One region of the Streptomyces sp. NPDC048523 genome, then DNA from elsewhere that is predicted to be linked to it. Evidence: riboswitches for the same ligand, from Rfam matches in the RefSeq annotation. Region 1 holds a riboswitch; the other holds the start of a gene.
The links. Region 1 has a riboswitch for cyclic di-AMP ahead of ACGFWE_RS29780 (transglycosylase family protein). Riboswitches for the same ligand answer to the same signal wherever they lie in the genome.

Region 1 (9,776 bases):
CCCCGTGGGTACGGGAGGTCACGGCGGCGGGGAGCGAACAGACCGCGTAGCGACCAGAGCTCGCAGGGAACGGAGCCGCAGCGGAAAAGGGCGCAGCAGGCAGAGTGCGCGGCGGGCGGATGATCGTACGATCACCCCGCCACCCCCTGCCTGTGGACAACCCGATCGCCCCGTCGGCGCCGTGCGTTAGCTTCGAACTGTGAACGCAACCGGCTTCGAGCCCGCCCCCGACCAGGACACCGACCCGGCGTCCGCCCCCGGCCGCATCGTCCTGCTCACCACCAGCCACCGCGTCGCCCCCGGCCTGCTGTCCTGGCCCGCCTGGCAGGCGCTGCACGAAGCGGACCGTGTTCTGTGCGCGGACGGTGCCCACCCTCAGCTGCCGTATCTGCGGGAGGCGGGGATACCGGTCGACGAGACGGCCCCGACCGCGGAGGAACTGGTCCGAGCGTGCGCGGGCGGATACACGGTGGTCGTGGTGGCCACGGGTGAGGGCGAGCCGGCCCTCACGGACGGTCTGGCCCGCCTCGCCGGATCCGGACGCGTGCAGATGCCCGCGCTGGAGCTGCTCCCCGCCTCATACGACCTGCCCGGCGCCCGGCTCCTCGACCTCGTCCAGGTCATGGACCGCATCCGCGCCGAGTGCCCGTGGTCCTCCCAGCAGACCCACGAGGGCCTCGCGAAGTACGGCATCGAGGAGGCGTACGAACTCGTCGAGGCGATCGAGGAGGGCGACCGCGACGAACTGCGCGAGGAACTCGGGGACGTGCTGCTCCAGGTCGTCTTCCACTCCCGGATCGCCGAGGAGGACCCGGACGCGCCCTTCTCCGTCGACGACGTCGCCGGTGGCATCGTCGCCAAACTCATCCACCGCCACCCGCACGTCTTCGGCGACGAGACGGCCAGCACCCCCGAAGAGGTCAAGGCCCACTGGCTGCGCACCAAGGCGATAGAGAAACAGCGCACCTCGGTGACCGAGGGCATCCCCCTCGGCCAGCCCGGCCTCGCCCTCGCGGCCAAGCTGGCGTCGAGGGTGCGGACGGCGGGGCTGGACGTCCCCCTCCCGAAGACCGAGGGCATCGGCTACGAACTCCTCGCCCTGGCCACCCGCGCCGAGGCCGAGGGCGTCGACCCGGAGGCGGCGCTGAGGGCTGCGGCACGGGTGTATCGGGACGCGATCCGGGAGGTGGAGGGGTCAGGGGGGCTGAGGGGATGAGAGGGGGGAAGTAGCGCCGGTTGGGTGGGGGAGGGGCCTGGCAGGTGGGAGGAGGGAGGGCCCTCGGCACGTGAGGGAAACGGCAACGAGAACACCCCCCCACCCCGCCGGATAACGTCAAGGAGTGACCGACCAGCCCCCCGCCACCCCCGCCGCCCCCGCCTCCCCTACCTCCCCCGCCCCCGAGCTCTTCACCTGGGAGTTCGCCACCGACCCCTACCCCGCCTACGCCTGGCTCCGGGAGCACGCCCCCGTACACAGGACCCGGTTGCCCAGTGGGGTGGAGGCCTGGCTCGTCACGCGGTACGGCGATGCCAAGCAGGCCCTCGCCGACCAGCGGCTCAGCAAGAACCCGGCGCATCACGACGAGCCCGCGCACGCCAAGGGCAAGACCGGTATTCCGGGGGAACGCAAGGCGGAGCTGATGACGCATCTGCTGAACATCGACCCACCGGACCACACCAGGCTCCGACGGCTCGTCAGCAAGGCGTTCACGCCCAGGAGGGTCGCCGAGTTCGCCCCCCGGGTGCAGGAGTTGACCGACCGTCTCATCGACGGCTTCGCGGCCACGGGCACCGCCGACCTCATCCACGAGTTCGCCTTCCCGCTCCCCATCTACGCGATCTGCGACCTGCTCGGCGTCCCGCGCGAGGACCAGGACGACTTCCGGGACTGGGCGGGCATGATGATCCGTCACGGCGGCGGGCCGCGAGGCGGGGTGGCGCGGTCCGTGAAGAAGATGCGCGGCTATCTCGCCGAGCTCATCCACCGGAAGCGGGAAGCGCTGCCCGACGAGCCCCCTCCCGGTGAGGACCTCATCTCCGCGCTCATCCGCGCCTCCGACCACGGGGAGCACCTCACCGAGAACGAAGCCGCGGCCATGGCCTTCATCCTCTTGTTCGCAGGTTTCGAAACCACCGTCAATTTGATCGGAAACGGCGCCTACGCCCTCCTCACCCACCCCGAGCAGCGCGACCGGCTGCAGGAATCCCTGGCCAGGCAGGAGAGGGGCCTCCTGGAGACCGGTGTGGAGGAACTGCTGCGGTACGACGGCCCGGTGGAACTGGCCACCTGGCGGTTCGCCACCGAACCCCTGCGGATCGGCGGGCAGGACATCGCCGCGGGTGACCCGGTGCTCGTCGTGCTCGCCGCCGCGGACCGGGATCCGGAGCGGTTCGCCGACCCCGACGTGCTCGATCTGTCCCGCCGTGACAATCAGCACCTCGGTTACGGCCACGGCATCCACTACTGCCTCGGTGCCCCGCTCGCCCGCCTGGAGGGCCAGACCGCGCTCGCCACCCTCCTCACCCGCCTCCCGGATCTCCAACTGGCGGTCGATTCGGCTGATTTGCGGTGGCGCGGGGGCCTCATCATGCGTGGACTGCGTACTTTGCCCGTGGAGTTCACGCCCGTCCGGTAATCGACCGAGAGGCCCGGCCTGTCCCCGCATGGAGCGGGTAAACATGACGAGTCCTCAAGTTTGTGATCCTCACGTGATCTACGCGGCATTAACTTGTGACAAGTGATCGAACCCCTATACGTTCACGGACCAGCGCGGTGCCCCGCACCACTCGCCGCGCCGGTATTTGCTGTCTCGGGAAAGGTCCCCTCATGCTCTCCGGGAACGGTCGTCACCGTCGCCCCCGTCAGGCTCCCGCTCTCCTTGTGGCGGCCGGTGTGACGGGCTCCGCCATCGCGATCCCACTGCTCGGAGCAACCGGGGCGAGCGCCGCCACCGGCACCACCTGGGACCGGGTCGCGGAGTGCGAGAGTGGCGGCTCCTGGAGCGCCAACGACGCCAACGGCTACTACGGCGGCCTCCAGATGTCCCAGGAGAACTGGGAGAAGTACGGCGGCCTCGAATACGCCGAGACGGCGGACCTGGCCAGCCGTAACCAGCAGATAGCCGTGGCCGAGAAGCTCCTCGCGGACCAGGGCATCGCCGCCTGGCCCACCTGCGGTCTGCTCGGCGGTCTCAGCAAGGACTCGAGTGCGGCCGACGTCGACACGGGCGTGGGGAGCGAGACGCCCTCGCCCTCGGCATCCGACTCGTCGACATCATCCGGTTCGTCCGGATCGTCTGGTTCCTCCGACTCGTCGGGCGCCGGGGAGTCTTCCGGTCTGCTCGGCGCGCTGGACGGTTCGTCCGCCACGCCCTCGCCGTCGGCCACCGCCTCCAATGGCGACAGTTCGGCCAAGTCGGGCAAAAAGAACTCTTCGCCTTCCAAGGGATCCGCCGCGGAGGACGCACAGCCTTCCGACAACTCGCCCGTGGTCAGCCCGGAAGAGGACGAAGCGGACAAGTCGTGGCAGCAGGGCAGCTCTTCGGCCCTCGTGGACGTCGGCGCCCTCGGTTCCGGCAAGCACCGCGGCGGCAGCGCCGAGGAGATTGCGACGAAGAGCACAGCCTCCTCCCCGGCCGGCCGGCATGCCGCGGGCACCTACACCGTCCAGGAGGGCGACTCGCTCGCCTCCATCGCCGACTCCCTTGGCCTCGACGGCGGATGGCGTGCCCTCTACGCCGAGAACAAGGACCGCATCGGGGCCGACCCGAGCGGCATCGTCGCCGGTCAGACCCTCGACACAGGGGTTGAATAGGGCTGAAAAGGCCTGAAAAACAGCGGGAGTTCACGTCACACTTCGCACTGAATGTCCATATTGGTGAAAGTGTGGGATGAGTCTCAGAAGCCCTGATCGTCTTTGAAATTCCGCCGAGCCCGTGTCTACGGTCGTGACCGCTCGGCAACCCGAGCCCCGTCCGTCGCAACGCCGAATCCTGCCAGCGACGGAACGGGAACAGTCGTCGCGTCAAGCGCCGTAGGCAGGAGCGGGGGACCCAAGGTAAGCGCCGGGCCCAGCAGTTCACGCTGGACCGGCTTGGGGTGAAGCCGCGCATCGCGAGATGTGCGGCCGGGCAACTCAACCGGCCCGAACCCGACAGCTCACCTCGTAGGCGTCGGTGAGGGGATCCACCATGCTGTTTTCCGGTAAGGGCAAGCACCGTCGTCCGTCCAAGGCCACCCGTGCCGCCGCGCTTGCCGGTGTCACCGGTGTCGCCATCGCCGCCCCGCTGATGGCGGCCGGCAACGCCTCCGCCGCCACCGCCTCCGAGTGGGACACCGTCGCCCAGTGCGAGTCCGGCGGCAACTGGTCCATCAACACCGGCAACGGCTACTACGGCGGCCTGCAGTTCTCGGCCTCCACCTGGGCCGCGTACGGCGGCACGCAGTACGCCGCGCAGGCCAACCAGGCCAGCAAGTCCCAGCAGATCGCCGTCGCCGAGAAGGTCCTCGCCTCCCAGGGCAAGGGTGCCTGGCCGGTCTGCGGCAAGGGCCTGTCCAGCGCCGGCTACAGCGGCAGCAGCTCGTCCTCCTCCAGCTCCTCGAACTCCAGCTCCTCGAACACGAGCAGCCGTTCGACCGAGAAGCAGAGCGCCTCGCGTTCGGCGGACCGTCCGGCCGCCAAGAAGACCGTCACCACCCCGACCGGCAAGAAGGTCAAGAAGGGTGACGGCGAGTACAAGGTCGTCAAGGGTGACACCCTCAGCTCGATCGCCGAGAAGCACAAGGTCAAGGGCGGCTGGCAGAAGCTGTTCAAGCTGAACAAGGACATCATCACCGACGCGGACTTCATCTACCCGGGTCAGCAGCTGCACCTCAAGTAGGGCCCAGCTGAACCACAGCGCCCTCACAACCGTGTCCTTCAGGATGAAGGCCTCGTGAGGGTCGCCCCCCGTCCCCACGGGCTCCCCGCTCCGGTGCGTGTTCCCCCGTACGCACCGGGGCGGGGTTTTTTCATGTCCCGTCGAGGCACGTCTTTGTTCAGTTCGGAAACAATTTACTCTCGGTTCTGTCCAGGGGGCGGTCCACACGGTGGCCGAACCCCCGGAGCCGGTTAGGCTCGGTCTCGCAGAACCCACCGCGGTCCCGGCGGACCGTGTCACATCCCAAGAAGGAGATGCTCGTGCCGTCCATCGACGTCGTCGTAGCCCGGGAAATCCTGGACTCCCGAGGCAACCCCACGGTCGAGGTCGAGGTCGGCCTCGACGACGGCAGCACCGGTCGTGCCGCCGTCCCCTCCGGCGCCTCCACGGGCGCCTTCGAGGCCATCGAGCTCCGCGACGGTGACCCGAACCGCTACCACGGCAAGGGTGTCGAGAAGGCCGTGCTGGCCGTCATCGAGCAGATCGGCCCGGAGCTCGTCGGGTACGACGCCACCGAGCAGCGTCTGATCGACCAGGCGATGTTCGACCTGGACGCCACCGACAACAAGGGCTCCCTCGGCGCCAACGCCATCCTCGGCGTCTCGCTCGCCGTCGCCCACGCCGCCTCCGAGGCCAGCGACCTCCCGCTCTTCCGCTACCTGGGCGGCCCGAACGCGCACCTGCTGCCGGTGCCGATGATGAACATCCTGAACGGCGGCTCGCACGCCGACTCCAACGTGGACATCCAGGAGTTCATGATTGCCCCGATCGGCGCGGAGTCCTTCTCCGAGGCCCTGCGCTGGGGCGCCGAGGTCTACCACACCCTCAAGAAGGTGCTGAAGACCAAGGGCCTGTCCACCGGCCTCGGCGACGAGGGCGGCTTCGCCCCGAACCTGGAGTCCAACCGCGCCGCGCTCGACCTCATCATCGAGGCCGTCAAGCAGGCCGGCTACGTCCCCGGCGAGCAGATCGCGCTCGCGCTCGACGTCGCCGCGTCCGAGTTCTACAAGGACGGCACGTACGAGTTCGAGGGCAAGTCCCGCTCGGCCGCCGAGATGACCGAGTACTACGAGGAGCTCGTGGCGGCCTACCCGCTCGTCTCCATCGAGGACCCGCTGTTCGAGGACGACTGGGCCGGCTGGAAGGTCATCACCGACAAGCTGGGCGACAAGGTCCAGATCGTCGGCGACGACCTGTTCGTCACCAACCCGGAGCGCCTGGCCCGCGGTATCGAGGAGGGCAGCGCCAACGCCCTGCTCGTCAAGGTGAACCAGATCGGCTCGCTGACCGAGACCCTGGACGCCGTCGAGATGGCCCAGCGCAACGGCTTCAAGTGCATGATGTCCCACCGCTCCGGCGAGACCGAGGACGTCACCATCGCCGACCTCGCCGTCGCGGTGAACTGCGGCCAGATCAAGACCGGCGCCCCGGCCCGCTCGGACCGCGTCGCCAAGTACAACCAGCTCCTGCGCATCGAGGAGATCCTCGACGACGCGGCGGTGTACGCCGGCCGCAGCGCGTTCCCGCGCTTCAAGGGCTGAGCAGCTTCAAGGGCTGACCCAAGCAGGGCCAAGCCTTAGCCAGTCGTACGTACGTCCCCGTACCGGTCCCGTACCGTGTGCGGGGACGTACGTACGTAGAAGGGGAGGCGGAGAGCCGATGGCCGTGAAGGACCGGGACCGTTTCTCCACCACGACCAGGATCAGGCTGCTCGGCGAGCAGACCGCGGCCCGGGTCTACCGTTCCCAGACCAAGCGGCAGGCCCGCCGCTCCCGGCTGACCGGCCGGGCCGCGCTGCTCGCCCTCGTGCTGTGCACGCTGGTGGTGGCGCTGGCGTACCCGATAAGGCAGTACGTCTCCCAGCGCGCCGAGATCGCCGATCTCCAGCGGGAGAAGGCGCGGGCCGCCGAGCGGGTCGAGAAGCTGCGCGACCTCAAGGCGCGCTGGCAGGACGACGCGTACGCGGAGCAGCAGATCCGGCAGCGGCTGCACTACGTGCTGCCGGGGGAGACGGGCTTCGTCGTCGTCGACCCGGACGCGGCGCGGCAGTCCCGCGCCGACCTGGGCGCGGCCGACCGCCCCTGGTACGCGAACGTCTGGGACGGGGTCGACAAGTCCGACGCTTCCGACCAGTGAACCGACCGATGGACCGATAGAAAGACAGGCATGGAAACGCCTCCGCCCTCCACCCCGCGCACCGAGCCGACCGACGCGGATGTCGAGGCCTTCAAGCAGCAGCTCGGGCGGCCGCCGCGCGGGCTGCGGGCGATCGCGCACCGGTGCCCGTGCGGGCAGCCGGACGTCGTGGAGACCGCGCCCCGGCTGCCGGACGGCACGCCCTTCCCGACGACGTACTACCTGACGTGCCCGCGCGCCGCCTCGGCGATCGGCACGCTGGAGGCGAACGGCGTCATGAAGGAGATGACGGAGCGGCTGCAGAGCGATCCGGAGCTCGCGAAGGCGTACCGGGCCGCGCACGAGGACTACCTCGCGCGCCGCGACGCCATCGAGGTCCTGGAGGGCTTTCCGAGCGCGGGCGGCATGCCGGACCGGGTGAAGTGCCTGCACGTGCTGGTGGGCCACTCGCTGGCCGCCGGCCCGGGCGTCAACCCGCTGGGCGACGAGGCGATCGCGATGCTGCCGGAGTGGTGGCGCAAGGGGGCCTGCGTGACCCTGACCGAGCAGCAGGAGGACCCCAAGTGACCCGTGTCGCCGCCGTCGACTGCGGTACGAACTCGATCCGGCTCCTCGTCGCGGACTGCGACCCGGAGACCGGTGAACTGGTCGACCTGGACCGGCGTATGACCATCGTGCGGCTCGGGCAGGGGGTCGACCGGACCGGGCGGCTCGCGCCCGAGGCGCTGGAGCGGACCTTCGCCGCGTGCCGGGAGTACGCGGCGGTCATCAAGGAGCACGGGGCCGAGCGGCTGCGGTTCGTCGCCACCTCCGCCTCCCGGGACGCCGAGAACCGGGACGAGTTCGTGCGCGGGGTCCTGGACATCCTCGGGGTCGAGCCCGAGGTCATCTCCGGGGACCAGGAGGCGGAGTTCTCCTTCACCGGGGCGACCAAGGAGCTGGGGGGCAGCGACCACCTGGCCAGGCCCTACCTCGTGGTGGACATCGGCGGCGGGTCGACGGAGTTCGTGGTGGGCGACGACCATGTGCGTGCCGCACGTTCCGTGGACATCGGCTGTGTGCGGATGACCGAACGGCATCTGGTGCGGGACGGGGTCGTCAGCGACCCGCCCACCGACGCGCAGATCGCCGCCATGAGGAGCGACATCGAGGCCGCTCTCGACCTCGCCGAGGAGACCGTCCCGCTGCGCGAGGCACGCACGCTGGTGGGGCTCGCCGGGTCCGTCACCACCGTGTCGGCGATCGCGCAGGAGCTGCCCGAGTACGACTCGGAGGCCATCCACCACTCCCGGGTCTCCCACGACCGCGTCCGCGAGATCACCGACTGGCTGCTGCACTCCACCCACGCCGAGCGCGCGGCCGTGCCCTCCATGCATCCGGGGCGCGTGGACGTCATCGCCGCCGGGGCCCTCGTACTCCTCGCGATCATGGAGCGGATCGGGGCCGAGGAGGTCGTCGTGAGCGAGCACGACATCCTCGACGGCATCGCGTGGTCGATCGCGTAGGCGCTGTCGGCACCTCTGCTGAGCAGGCAGAACAACGTATGAGCGCGTTCGGGGGGCCCTTCGGGGCCCCTCTTTGACGTGTCGCCGAGAAAGTTCGTGAAGTTCTTCACAAGGAATTGGGTCCCGTCGGACGACGAATGTGGTCCGGTTGACCCTTCCGGGGGCTCAACACCCGTGTGAACACGTTCAAAACGGTGGGATGCGGGCTTCGGGGGAGGGGTGCACGCGGGGTCCGCGAGGGCCCCTCACGGGACCGGTTCCGGCACGGAGAGGCAGCTCACGCGGCATTGACAACGGGTCGCCGGATACGCTGGTTCCCGTTCCGCGCCATGACGTGGATCACGCGAGTCGCGGAGGATAACACACCCCTTGCAAGAGCTTGTGAAGGGGCGCACGAGCGACCCCCCTGAGGCGGGTGGATACTCGATGGCATGAGCACCACGGAGCGTCCCAGGATCCTCGTAGTAGGCGGTGGGTACGTAGGCCTGTACGCAGCTCGGCGCATTCTCAAGAAGATGCGCTACGGCGAGGCGACCGTCACGGTCGTCGACCCCCGGTCGTACATGACCTACCAGCCCTTCCTCCCCGAAACCGCCGCCGGCAACATCTCCCCGCGCCACGTCGTCGTCCCGCTGCGACGTGTGCTGCCGAAGGCGGAGGTGCTCACCGGCCGGGTCACCACCATCGACCAGGACCGCAAGGTCGCCACGATCGCCCCCCTCGTGGGTGAGGCGTACGAGCTGCCCTTCGACTACCTGGTGATCGCGCTCGGCGCGGTCTCCCGCACCTTCCCGATCCCCGGCCTCGCCGAGCAGGGCATCGGCATGAAGGGCATCGAGGAGGCCATCGGCCTGCGCAACCACGTGCTTGAGCAGCTCGACAAGGCCGACTCCACGACCGACGAGGAGATCCGCCGCAAGGCGCTCACCTTCGTCTTCATCGGCGGTGGCTTCGCGGGTGCGGAGACCATCGGCGAGGTCGAGGACATGGCCCGCGACGCGGCCAAGTACTACAGCAACGTCTCGCGCGAGGACATGCGGTTCATCCTCGTCGACGCCGCCGACAAGATCCTTCCCGAGGTCGGCCCCAAGCTCGGCCAGTACGGCAAGGAGCACCTGGAGAGCCGGGGCGTGGAGATCTACCTCTCCACCTCGATGGACTCCTGCGTCGACGGCCACGTGGTCCTCAAGAACGGCCTGGAGGTCGACTCCAGCAC
Region 2 (9,776 bases), on a different contig from region 1:
CCGCCGTCGTAGCGGCGGCCTAGCACCTGGCACCTTCGTGACCAGGAAGCCGACTGAACCGCTTCTCCCCTTCTCCCTGTGAGGCATCATGCGCTGTGTCATCGCCCGCTTCCCGTTCGACCTGACCAAGAGCGGCGTGCTGGAATCGATGAAGGGTGTCAAACCCGAACCGGTCACCGGCGAGTCCGTGATCATCGGGCGGCGCCACTATCCCCTCAAGCAGGTCGGCCAGGTCATCACCCGTCAGGACCGCCGCGACTTCAGTGCCGGCGAGGTCCTTCGGGCCATGTCCCAGCTCGGCTTCACCTGCCGCGCCCTTCCCGCGCCCGCGCCCGTGCGCAGCGAAAGCCCGTTGGAGCGGGCTTCCGCACTGCTCGGCAGCCCCATTCCCGTCTGACCGACGTTTTCTGTGGTGGCAGCGGGTGCGGACGGGTAGCGTCTGTGCCGGCTGTCGTGGTTCGGAGTTCCCCATTGCCCACGCCTCGGGTGTGGGCGCTTTGCTGTGCTGTGCCGCAGGGACCAGGGCGATCAACCTCCGTCTTCCCCACCGGGGGAGGGCGTTCATCGACTGGAAGGCATGACTATGGCTTCGGGAACTGTGAAGTGGTTCAACGCGGAGAAGGGCTTCGGCTTCATCGCGCAGGACGGTGGCGGTCCGGACGTCTTCGCGCACTACTCCGCGATCAACTCCTCGGGCTTCCGTGAGCTCCAGGAGGGCCAGACCGTGACGTTCGACGTCGTCCAGGGTCAGAAGGGCCCGCAGGCGGAGAACATCACCCCCGCCTGACCTTTCACGTGACGTTCGGGGCCGCGCGGCGCACGCCGCGCGGCCCCGGCGTTTTGCGGGTCGTTTCTTGGCCGCAGCTTGGTCAGACGTATCTCCTCGCTTTGATCTCCCAGGCCCGTTGCGTGCCTAGGCTTGGCCGACTTCGGGGTTCGGAGGGGGACTTCATGACCGTGCGACGCAGATCGCTCGCTTTCGTCGGGGTGGCCGCGCTGGTGCCGCTGCTCGCTTCCGCCGTCCCGGCGCAGGCGGCGTCGGGCTCACTGGCCGTCACCACGCTGGGCCGGCACGGCGCCAAGGTCGCGACGACGGTCACCGTCGTCGCGGTGCCGTCCGGGCAGACGTACAGCGTCGCCTCGGGCAAGCGGATCACCCTGCCCTCGGGGCGCTACCTCGCGATGACCGACATCTGGGAGCACAGCTCGGAGGGGCTGGGCACCGACACCCTCGGCGCGGAGGTCGTGCAGGTGTCGGGGAGTACCTCGGTCACGCTCGACGCGCGCAAGGGCAAGGCCGTCAAGGTGTCGCTCGACACGCCGGCCGACGTGACCGACGCGCCGCGGATCAGCGCACAGGTGTGCGCGGCCACCGTCAGCAACATGCCCTCCGCCTTCAGCACGGGCGGCTGGAACTACCAGGGCTCCCTCTACGCCATCCCGAACTCCTCCAGGCTGCTGCAGTTCGGGTACCTGGCGCAGTGGTCGGGTCACGACAGCTACGTCGCCGTGAAGAACACCACGGGCATCCCGGCCGCGCCCGGCGGGTCGTTCAAGCGGTCGGGGCTGGCCACGATGCGCTTCTCGGTGCGCAGCGGCACGCAGATGGCCCAGGACAACGACACCGCGCTCCAGGCGAGCCCCAGCACCGACAACTGCACGACCGACATGATGACCGAGGTCCGCGACGACAGCGCACCGTACAGCGCCACCGTCCATGTGACGCCGGGGACCTGGCAGCCGCGCGACGACCTCTTCGCGAGCAACGGCGACGACATCGGCGGCGGCTTCCCGAAGGTCAGGACCCTGAAGGCGGGACAGAGCTTCACCCAGTCCTTCGGCCGGGCCGCGTGGAGTCCGATGCACTATCTGCCGACGGTCGCGCGCAAGTCCGTCCGCTTCATACCGGACGCCCTGATCGGCGACCCCGATGTCGGGATCAGCGGGGCCGACCCGACGAAGGAGACGGTGGTCCTGTCCAAGGGAAGCACCACCGTCAAGAAGCAGACCCTGACCAACTGGGGTAGCAGCGACGCCGAGTTCTCCGCCGGCATCCGCTCGGCCGGCTGGTACGACCTGACCGTCGACGCCCACCGCTACCGCCCGGGCGTCACCTTCCCCGCCGGCATGCTGTCGTCGCGCGTCACCCTCGACTGGCACTTCAAGGCCGACCCGGCCAGGCCGATGGTCGCGCCCGTCTTCATGACCCGCTTTCTGCCGACCGGGCTCAACAGCCACAACCAGGCCGCCGCGAACAGCACGACCACGGTCGACGTGAGTGCCGGGCGCGGCTCCCAGGACCCCGACCTGAAGTTCACCACGGTGACCGCCAAGTCCGTCCGCGTCTGGTCGTCCGCCGACGGCGGCAGGACCTGGAAGGCGGCGACCGTCAGGCACTCCGGGTCGACCTGGCAGGCGTCCGTGCACAACCCGGCCTCCGGTGCGGTCGCCCTGCGTTCCGAGGTGACCGACGCGGCCGGGGACCGCTCGGTGGAGACGGTCTACCGGGCGTACGCCATCGGCTGAGGCCGGCGGGGCGGGGTCACAGCAGGTGGCGGTTCGGGGCCTTGGCGCGGTCCTCGTACTCGCCCAGCACCACCACGTCCACGCCCTGCGCCGTGAGCAGTCCCGTCCCGTCCGCTCCCGCCACGAAGGTGTCCGGCTCCCGCCACGCCGTCACCACCCGGCGTACCCCCGCGTCCAGGATCAGCCGGGCGCAGGGGGCCGGGCGGGAGGCCCGGTGGGTGCAGGGTTCCAGGCTGGTGTAGACGGTGGCCGTGGCCAGGCGGGGGTCGTCCGGGGCGATCTTCGCCAGCGCCGCCTCCTCCGCGTGGACGACCGGGGCGCCGGCCTCCCTGGAGTGGCCGCGGGCGAGTTCCGTCCCGTCGGCCGCCACCACGACCGCGCCCACGCTGAACGCGGTCTCCGAAGGCGGGCACTGCGCCGCCGACTCGCAGGCCCGCGCGAGCCATTGGTGGTCCGCGGCGGTGGGGAGCGGGCCGGTGCCGGGGGCGGTGGGCTCGTAGCGCATCAGGACCACGTCCTCGATACGGCGGCTCTCCAGCAGCCGCAGCCGGCCGGACTGGTAGCCGCCCGGGCCGAAGAGGCGGGGGGCGTCCGGGGTGCCGACGAAGAGGGGGGCGAGGACCAGCTGCACCTCGTCCGCCAGGCCCTGCTGGAGGAGCTGGGTGTGGATCCGGCCGCCGCCCTCCACCATCAGCCGCTCCACTCCGCGCTCCTCGTGCAGGTGCTCCAGCAGGCGGCGCCAGTCCAGCTCGGGGCCGAGGGAGACCACGTCGGCCGCCAGGCCGAGGGAGCGGGCCCGCTCCGCGCCCTTGTCCGTCGTGAAGACGAGCTTGTCGCCGCCCGTGTGCCAGAAGTTCGCGGCCGGGTCCAGTTCTCCCGAGCCGCTGACCGTGACCTTCAGGGGATACGGCGGCTTCCCGGCGGCGACCCGGGCCGCGCGGCGCGTCTCGGAGTTCACCAGCAGGCGGGGGTTGTCGGCGCGGATCGTGCCCGCGCCGATGAGGATCGCGTCCACGGAGGCGCGGACCTCGTCGACGCGGTCGAAGTCGGCCGGGCTGGAGAGAAGGAGCCGGTCGGGGCCGGTGTCGTCGAGGTAGCCGTCGAGGGAGACCGCGGCGGAGAGCAGGACGTAGGGGTGGGGCATCGGCGCGGTCCCTCTCGAAAACGGATGGCGGGGCTTGGTTCAAGTTTGAAGCAAACCTACACTGGGGGCATGACGACCCGCTGGCTCAGCCCCGACGAGCAGCGAGCCTGGCGTGCGTACATCGCCGCCTCGCTCCTCCTGGAGGACACCATCGACCGGCAGCTCCAGCAGGAGGCCGGCATGCCCCACCTGTACTACTCCATCCTGGCCAACCTCTCCGAGATCCCGGAGCGGCGGTTGCGGATGACCGAGCTCGCCGAGTTTCTGAAGATCACCCGGCCGCGGCTGACGTATGCCGTCGCCCGGCTGGAGAAGGACGGGCTGCTGCGGCGCGAGAGCTGCCAGTGGGACAAGCGGGGCAGTGTCGCGGTCCTCACCGACGAGGGGATGGCGGTGCTGGAGCGGGCGGCCCCGGGACATGTGGACACGGTCCGCACCGCGCTCTTCGACCGGCTCACCCCGGAGCAGGTGGGGCAGCTCGAGGAGATCTTCACGAGCGTCACCGAGGGGCTCCAGGGCGAGGAGGGCGCCTCCGGGGAGGTTCCGTGGCGCCGTCGGTCGTCGCCGCCCTGTGGATGACAAGCGCCATAAAGGCCAGTGACAAGCGCCATAAAGGCGTTGCTTCAAATTTAAAGCATGGGGTAGGGTCTCGATCAGTAGAACTGTTTCAAATCTGAAGCAGGTGTGCCTACGGAGCGGAGTACCCGCATGACCGACCTGCCCGCCGCCACCCAGCGCTCCCGCGTCCGCGTCCCGCTGCGCTTCGGGGACGGCTACGGCGTGGACGCCGAACTCGTCACCTTCCACGGCCTGGCCGACGGGCGGGAGCACCTCGCCGTCGTCCTCGGCGACCCCGCCCCCGGCACCACCCCGCTGGTGCGGCTGCACTCCGAGTGCCTCACCGGCGACGTCTTCGGCTCCGCCCGCTGCGACTGCGGCCCGCAACTGCGCGAGGCGGTCGAGCGCATAGCCGAGCGCGGCGGCGTCCTGCTCTACCTCCGCCAGGAGGGCCGCGGCATAGGCCTCTACAACAAGCTCGACGCGTACGCCCTCCAGGACCAGGGCCTCGACACCTACGCCGCGAACACCGCGCTGGGCCTGCCCGAGGACGCCCGCGACTACACGGCGGCCGCGCAGATGCTCCAGGCACTGGGGATCGCCGAGCTCGACCTGCTCTCCAACAACCCCGACAAGGCGGGCCAGTTGCGCGACCTCGGCATCGACGTCCGCGACCGGGTCCCCACCGGTGTCTTCACCACCGCCCACAACGTCCGCTACTTGCGTGCGAAGGTCCTGCAGACCCAGCACACGCTGCCGCTGGGGGAGTTGACCGAACTCGGCGTCGGCTGACCGTCACCTGGGCGTGTGCGCCAGATAGGCCAGCACGGCCAGGACCCGCCGGTGGCCACTGTCGCTCGGCGGCAGGCCCAGCTTGAGGAAGACGTTGCCGATGTGCTTGCTGACCGCGCGCTCGGTGACCACGAGGGTCTTGGCGATGGTCGTGTTGTCGTGGCCCTCGGCCATCAGCTTCAGCACCTCGCGCTCGCGCGGGGTGAGGGAGCCGAGCGGGGTGTCGCGGCGCCGGGTCAGGAGCTCGGTGACGACCTCGGGGTCGAGCGCCGTACCGCCGGCCTCCACCCGCTCCAGCGCGTCGAGGAACTCGTCGACCCGGCCGACCCGGTCCTTGAGGAGGTAGCCGACCCCGCTGGTGCCACCGGCCAGCAACTCGGCGGCGTACGACTCCTCGACGTACTGCGAGAGCACCAGTACCGGGAGTCCCGGGATCCGCTCCCTCGCCTCCAGGGCGGCCCGCAGACCCTCGTCGCGGAACCCGGGCGGCATCCGCACATCGAGGACGGCCACGTCAGGGCGGTGTTCGAGCAGGGCGGGCAGGATCTCGGGGCCGGTGCCGACGACGGCCACGACCTCGTGCCCGGAGGAGGTCAGAAGGAGGACGAGCCCCTCTCTCAGGAGGGCGTTGTCCTCGGCGATCACCACACGCACGGCAGCTCCACATCGATCACGGTCGGGCCCCCGATGGGGCTGGTCACTTCGAAGGTCCCGTCGAGCGCGGCGACCCGGCGCCGCATACCGAGCAGCCCCGAGCCAGCGGACTCGTCGGCGCCGCCCCGGCCCTCGTCCCGCACCCGCACGGTCAGACCGCGCCGGGTCCTGGCCAGCCGGACCTCGGCCCGGTCGGCGCCGCTGTACTTGGCGACGTTGGTGAGCGACTCGGCCACCACGAAGTAGGCCGCGGCCTCCACCGCCGCGGGCGCCCGGGTGCCCGCGTCCAGGCCGCCGTCGTCCACGACCACGGAGAGTCCGCCGCTCGCGGCGAGCGCCCTTACCGCGCCGACGAGACCCCGGTCGGTGAGGATCGGCGGGTGGATGCCGCGCACCACCTGCCGCAGCTCCGCCAGCGCCTGTTCGGCCTGGTCCTGGGCGTCGTCCAGCAGTTTGCGGGCGGCGTCGGGGTCCCGCTCGTAGGCCCGCTTGGCGAGTCCGATCCGCATCGACAGCGCCACCAGGTTGGCCTGGGCGCCGTCGTGCAGGTCCCGCTCGATGCGGCGCAGCTCGGCCTCGTGCGCGGCGATCGCATCGGCCCGGGTCTCCCGCAGCTCCTCGACCCGCCGGGCCAGCCTGGCCTCGGGGGAGGGCATGAGCAGCACGGTCGACCAGCGGGCCTCGGTGTCCGCGAGCCGCACGATCAGCGGGAGGACGACGGGGTCGCGGCGCAGCGCCCCGGCCCACACGCCGTCGACGACCAGGCCGAGGGGCCACAGCGGGAGGGCGAGCGCGAGGAGGGCGCCGTAGAGGTAGTGGGCGAGCATCCAGCGGAGGTCCCTGAGCGTGCCGGGGTCCCGCACCGAGATGCGCAGCCGTTCGCGCAGGGTGCCGGTCATCGGTGTGTACGCCTCGGGGATCTCCCGGCCCGTCCACAGGGCGGTCAGGTTCCGCTTGGCGCCGGCGATCCGCCGTATCAGCAGCACGGCCTCGGGCAGCAGCCAGCAGCCGACCACGGCGACCGTACCGATGGCGGCGATCAGCAGCACGGTGATGAAGAGGTACATGCCGAAGCACATCGCCGCGGCCACGACGAGATGCACGCTCGCCATCGCCGCACGCCGCACCGACTTCCCCATGCCGCTCACGCTAGACGAACGGCCCCGGGCGCACGGTGTAGCCCGCTACACCATCGGGGCCCGGACGAGGATCACTCCCCGCCGCCGCCGTCCTCGCCGCCGCCGTGGTCCCGCACCCAGTTCCTGTGGGCGTTGGACCCTTCACGGCCGGGAGAGAGCTTCAGCACGGTCCCGTCGTGGAACTGCTCCAGGCTCGTCACCACATAGGGCGAGCCGGCCCGCACCGCCAGCCGGATGCCGCCGTTGCCGAACTCCGTCACCCGCAGCGTTCGCCCGCCGGAGAGCGGGATGTCCCGCTCGCCGATCTCCGCCGGTCGCTCGTCGGCTGCCGCCATGGTTCCCTCCTGGTTCTGGTGAGGGCCGCCACGGTACGCCGCTCCAGCGGGAGGGGTCCCGAAACAACCCTGGCGCGGAGCACTCTCCGGATGACGTATGCTGGTTACACAACGACGCGGGGTGGAGCAGCTCGGTAGCTCGCTGGGCTCATAACCCAGAGGTCGCAGGTTCAAATCCTGTCCCCGCTACTCACGGCTCAGGGCCGGAGTCCAGTTCACTGGACTCCGGCCCTGAGTGTTTTCCCCTTCGTGACGTGATGTGACGCGGGGTGAGCGCGCGACCGCCCTCCGCGTTACAGCTGACATACCGTCAATGTCCTTGTGTGGCTTGAGTGAAGGTCAACTCGCCCGTTTTTAGGCGTTCATGGGCCGTAAGTCCAGCGTGATTTCGTTAATGATCAAGCGGAACGGCTTGGAATCGGGCCCCCGCGTCTATTAACGTTCGATAACGCAGCGCGGTCGTCCCAGCCGTCACAAGAGACGGCTCCGTGCTCACGCGCCGAATTCCGCAAGGGAACCGGGGAACCACCAACTTGGGGTGAATCGCTCGTACGCCACCGTGGCAGCACGGTCGGTATACGCGCGTAGGAGACCTTCCTGCTCCGAACCCGTCAGCTAACCCGGTAGGCGAGAAGGAAGGAAAGGAGCGCGCCCACGTGGCGTCCAACCCGCCTGCCCCCGAGGCGCCGTACGTCCCGAGCGACACCCTCGTATACGGCGGTTACCGCGCCGACGACGAGGCCCCGCTCGGCGAGTGGAACCCCACCGCGGACTCCCTCGCTCCCGTACGAGGCCGGCATCGCGTCGCCAAGCAGCGTGGCGGAGGGTTCGCCCGTAGCTCCACCGTTCTGGGCGTCGGTGTCATAGCCGCCGTCAGCGCCGGCGGGATGGCCAGCGCCAACACCGGCAAGCCGCCGGTCTCCATCTCCATGCCCGACCTGCCCAACGTGGGCTCGCTCATCTCGGACGACTCCGCCCCCACCGCGGACGACACGAGCGCCTTCAGCAGCGTCGGTGCCACCACCGCCGACACCGCCAAGGGCACCTCGGACGCCGGTGAGGCGCTGCGCTCGCGGATCCTGGCCCAGGCCGAGCTGCAGCAGGACCAGCTCGACACCAAGGCCGCCCAGGCCATCGCGGACACCGCCGAGAAGGAGGCCGACGCGGCCGCCGCCAAGGCGGAGAAGGAGGCCCAGGAGAAGGCCGCCGCCGCGAAGAAGAAGGCGGAGGAGGCGGCCGCGAAGAAGGCCGAGGCCGCGCGCCTGGCCGAGCTCGCCAAGCAGTACACGCTGCCGACCTCGTCGTACACCATCACCTCGACCTTCGGTCAGGCCGGTTCGCTGTGGTCCTCCGGCTACCACACGGGCCTCGACTTCGCCGCCCCCACGGGCACGCTCATCAAGGCGATCCACAGCGGCACCATCACCGAGGCCGGCTGGGCCGGTTCCTACGGCTACCGCACGATCCTCACCCTCGACGACGGCACCGAGCTGTGGTTCTGCCACCAGTCCTCGATCAGCGTCAGCGTCGGCCAGAAGGTCGGCACCGGTGACGTCATCGGCCGCGTGGGCGCCACGGGCAACGTGACCGGCGCGCACCTGCACCTGGAGGTCCACCCGAACGGCTCGGCCGACGGGATCGACCCGATGGCGTGGCTGCGCGGCAAGGGGCTCACTCCCTGAGGCGCCAACTGAAGCGCCCCTGAGGTTTGTGCCGGTGCGCCGGAGGAGCTGATTCCGCTTGTTTACGAGGACTTTGCGGCCGCAGCGGAAGACCGGCGTCCGGCACGGGCGTTGACGTTGGCATGACTTCTCTTCGCAAGCTCGGCTCCTCCGACCTCGAGGTCTTCCCGCTCACCCTCGGCGGCAACGTCTTCGGCTGGACCGCCGACGAGGCCACCTCCTTCGACGTCCTCGACGCGTACACCGCGGCCGGCGGCAACTTCGTCGACACGGCCGACGTGTACTCGGCGTGGGTCGAGGGAAACTCCGGCGGCGAGTCCGAGACCGTCATCGGCAAGTGGCTGGCGGCTCGCGGCAACCGTGACGACGTCGTCATCGCCACGAAGGTCAGCCAGCACCCCGACTTCCAGGGCCTGTCCGGGGCGAACATCAAGGCCGCCGCCGACGCCTCCCTGAAGCGCCTGGGCACCGACCACATCGACCTGTACTACACCCACTTCGACAAGACCGAGGTGCCGGTCGAGGAGATCATCGGCGCGCTGGACGAACTGGTGAAGGCGGGCAAGGTGCGGGCGATCGGCGCCTCCAACATCTCCGCCGCGCGCCTCGCGGAGTCCCTCGCCTTCTCCGACCGCGAGGGCCTCGCGCGCTATGTCGCCCTCCAGCCCCACTACAACCTGGTCTCGCGCGACACGTACGAGGGTGAACTGGAGGCGCTCGCGGCCCGGGAGGGCCTCGCCGCCGTCCCGTACTACGCCCTCGCCTCCGGGTTCCTCACCGGTAAGTACCGCCCCGGTACGACGGTCGACAGTGCGCGCGCCGCGGGCGCCGGCCAGCACCTGGACACCGAGCGCGGCCGCAAGGTCCTCGCGGCGCTCGACGACATCGCCGAGGCCCACACCGTCCCGGTCGCCACGGTCGCCCTCGCCTGGCTCGCCGCCCAGCC

Region 2: linked by a shared signal. The riboswitch ahead of ACGFWE_RS25610 (M23 family metallopeptidase) and the one ahead of ACGFWE_RS29780 (transglycosylase family protein) in region 1 are both predicted to bind cyclic di-AMP.

Annotation. Positions count from the first base shown of each region.
Region 1 covers NZ_JBICWQ010000006.1:106,026-115,801, reverse strand. Annotated here, with positions in the region: gene ACGFWE_RS29800 (SurA N-terminal domain-containing protein) at 1-50, shown strand, start outside; gene ACGFWE_RS29795 (nucleoside triphosphate pyrophosphohydrolase) at 200-1,216, shown strand; gene ACGFWE_RS29790 (cytochrome P450) at 1,341-2,636, shown strand; gene ACGFWE_RS29785 (transglycosylase family protein) at 2,828-3,814, shown strand; cyclic di-AMP (ydaO/yuaA leader) riboswitch at 4,020-4,187, shown strand; gene ACGFWE_RS29780 (transglycosylase family protein) at 4,191-4,880, shown strand; gene eno (phosphopyruvate hydratase) at 5,174-6,460, shown strand; gene ACGFWE_RS29770 (septum formation initiator family protein) at 6,579-7,055, shown strand; gene ACGFWE_RS29765 (DUF501 domain-containing protein) at 7,086-7,622, shown strand; gene ACGFWE_RS29760 (Ppx/GppA phosphatase family protein) at 7,619-8,560, shown strand; gene ACGFWE_RS29755 (NAD(P)/FAD-dependent oxidoreductase) at 8,992-9,776, shown strand, end outside.
Region 2 covers NZ_JBICWQ010000005.1:20,454-30,229, reverse strand. Annotated here, with positions in the region: gene ACGFWE_RS25665 (DEAD/DEAH box helicase) at 1-23, shown strand, start outside; gene ACGFWE_RS25660 (SCO5918 family protein) at 89-397, shown strand; gene ACGFWE_RS25655 (cold-shock protein) at 584-787, shown strand; gene ACGFWE_RS25650 (hypothetical protein) at 952-2,526, shown strand; gene ACGFWE_RS25645 (dihydrofolate reductase family protein) at 2,543-3,670, opposite strand; gene ACGFWE_RS25640 (MarR family winged helix-turn-helix transcriptional regulator) at 3,740-4,249, shown strand; gene ribA (GTP cyclohydrolase II) at 4,379-5,020, shown strand; gene ACGFWE_RS25630 (response regulator) at 5,024-5,674, opposite strand; gene ACGFWE_RS25625 (histidine kinase) at 5,662-6,813, opposite strand; gene ACGFWE_RS25620 (hypothetical protein) at 6,885-7,148, opposite strand; tRNA gene ACGFWE_RS25615 (tRNA-Met) at 7,264-7,337, shown strand; cyclic di-AMP (ydaO/yuaA leader) riboswitch at 7,636-7,793, shown strand; gene ACGFWE_RS25610 (M23 family metallopeptidase) at 7,805-8,830, shown strand; gene ACGFWE_RS25605 (aldo/keto reductase) at 8,953-9,776, shown strand, end outside.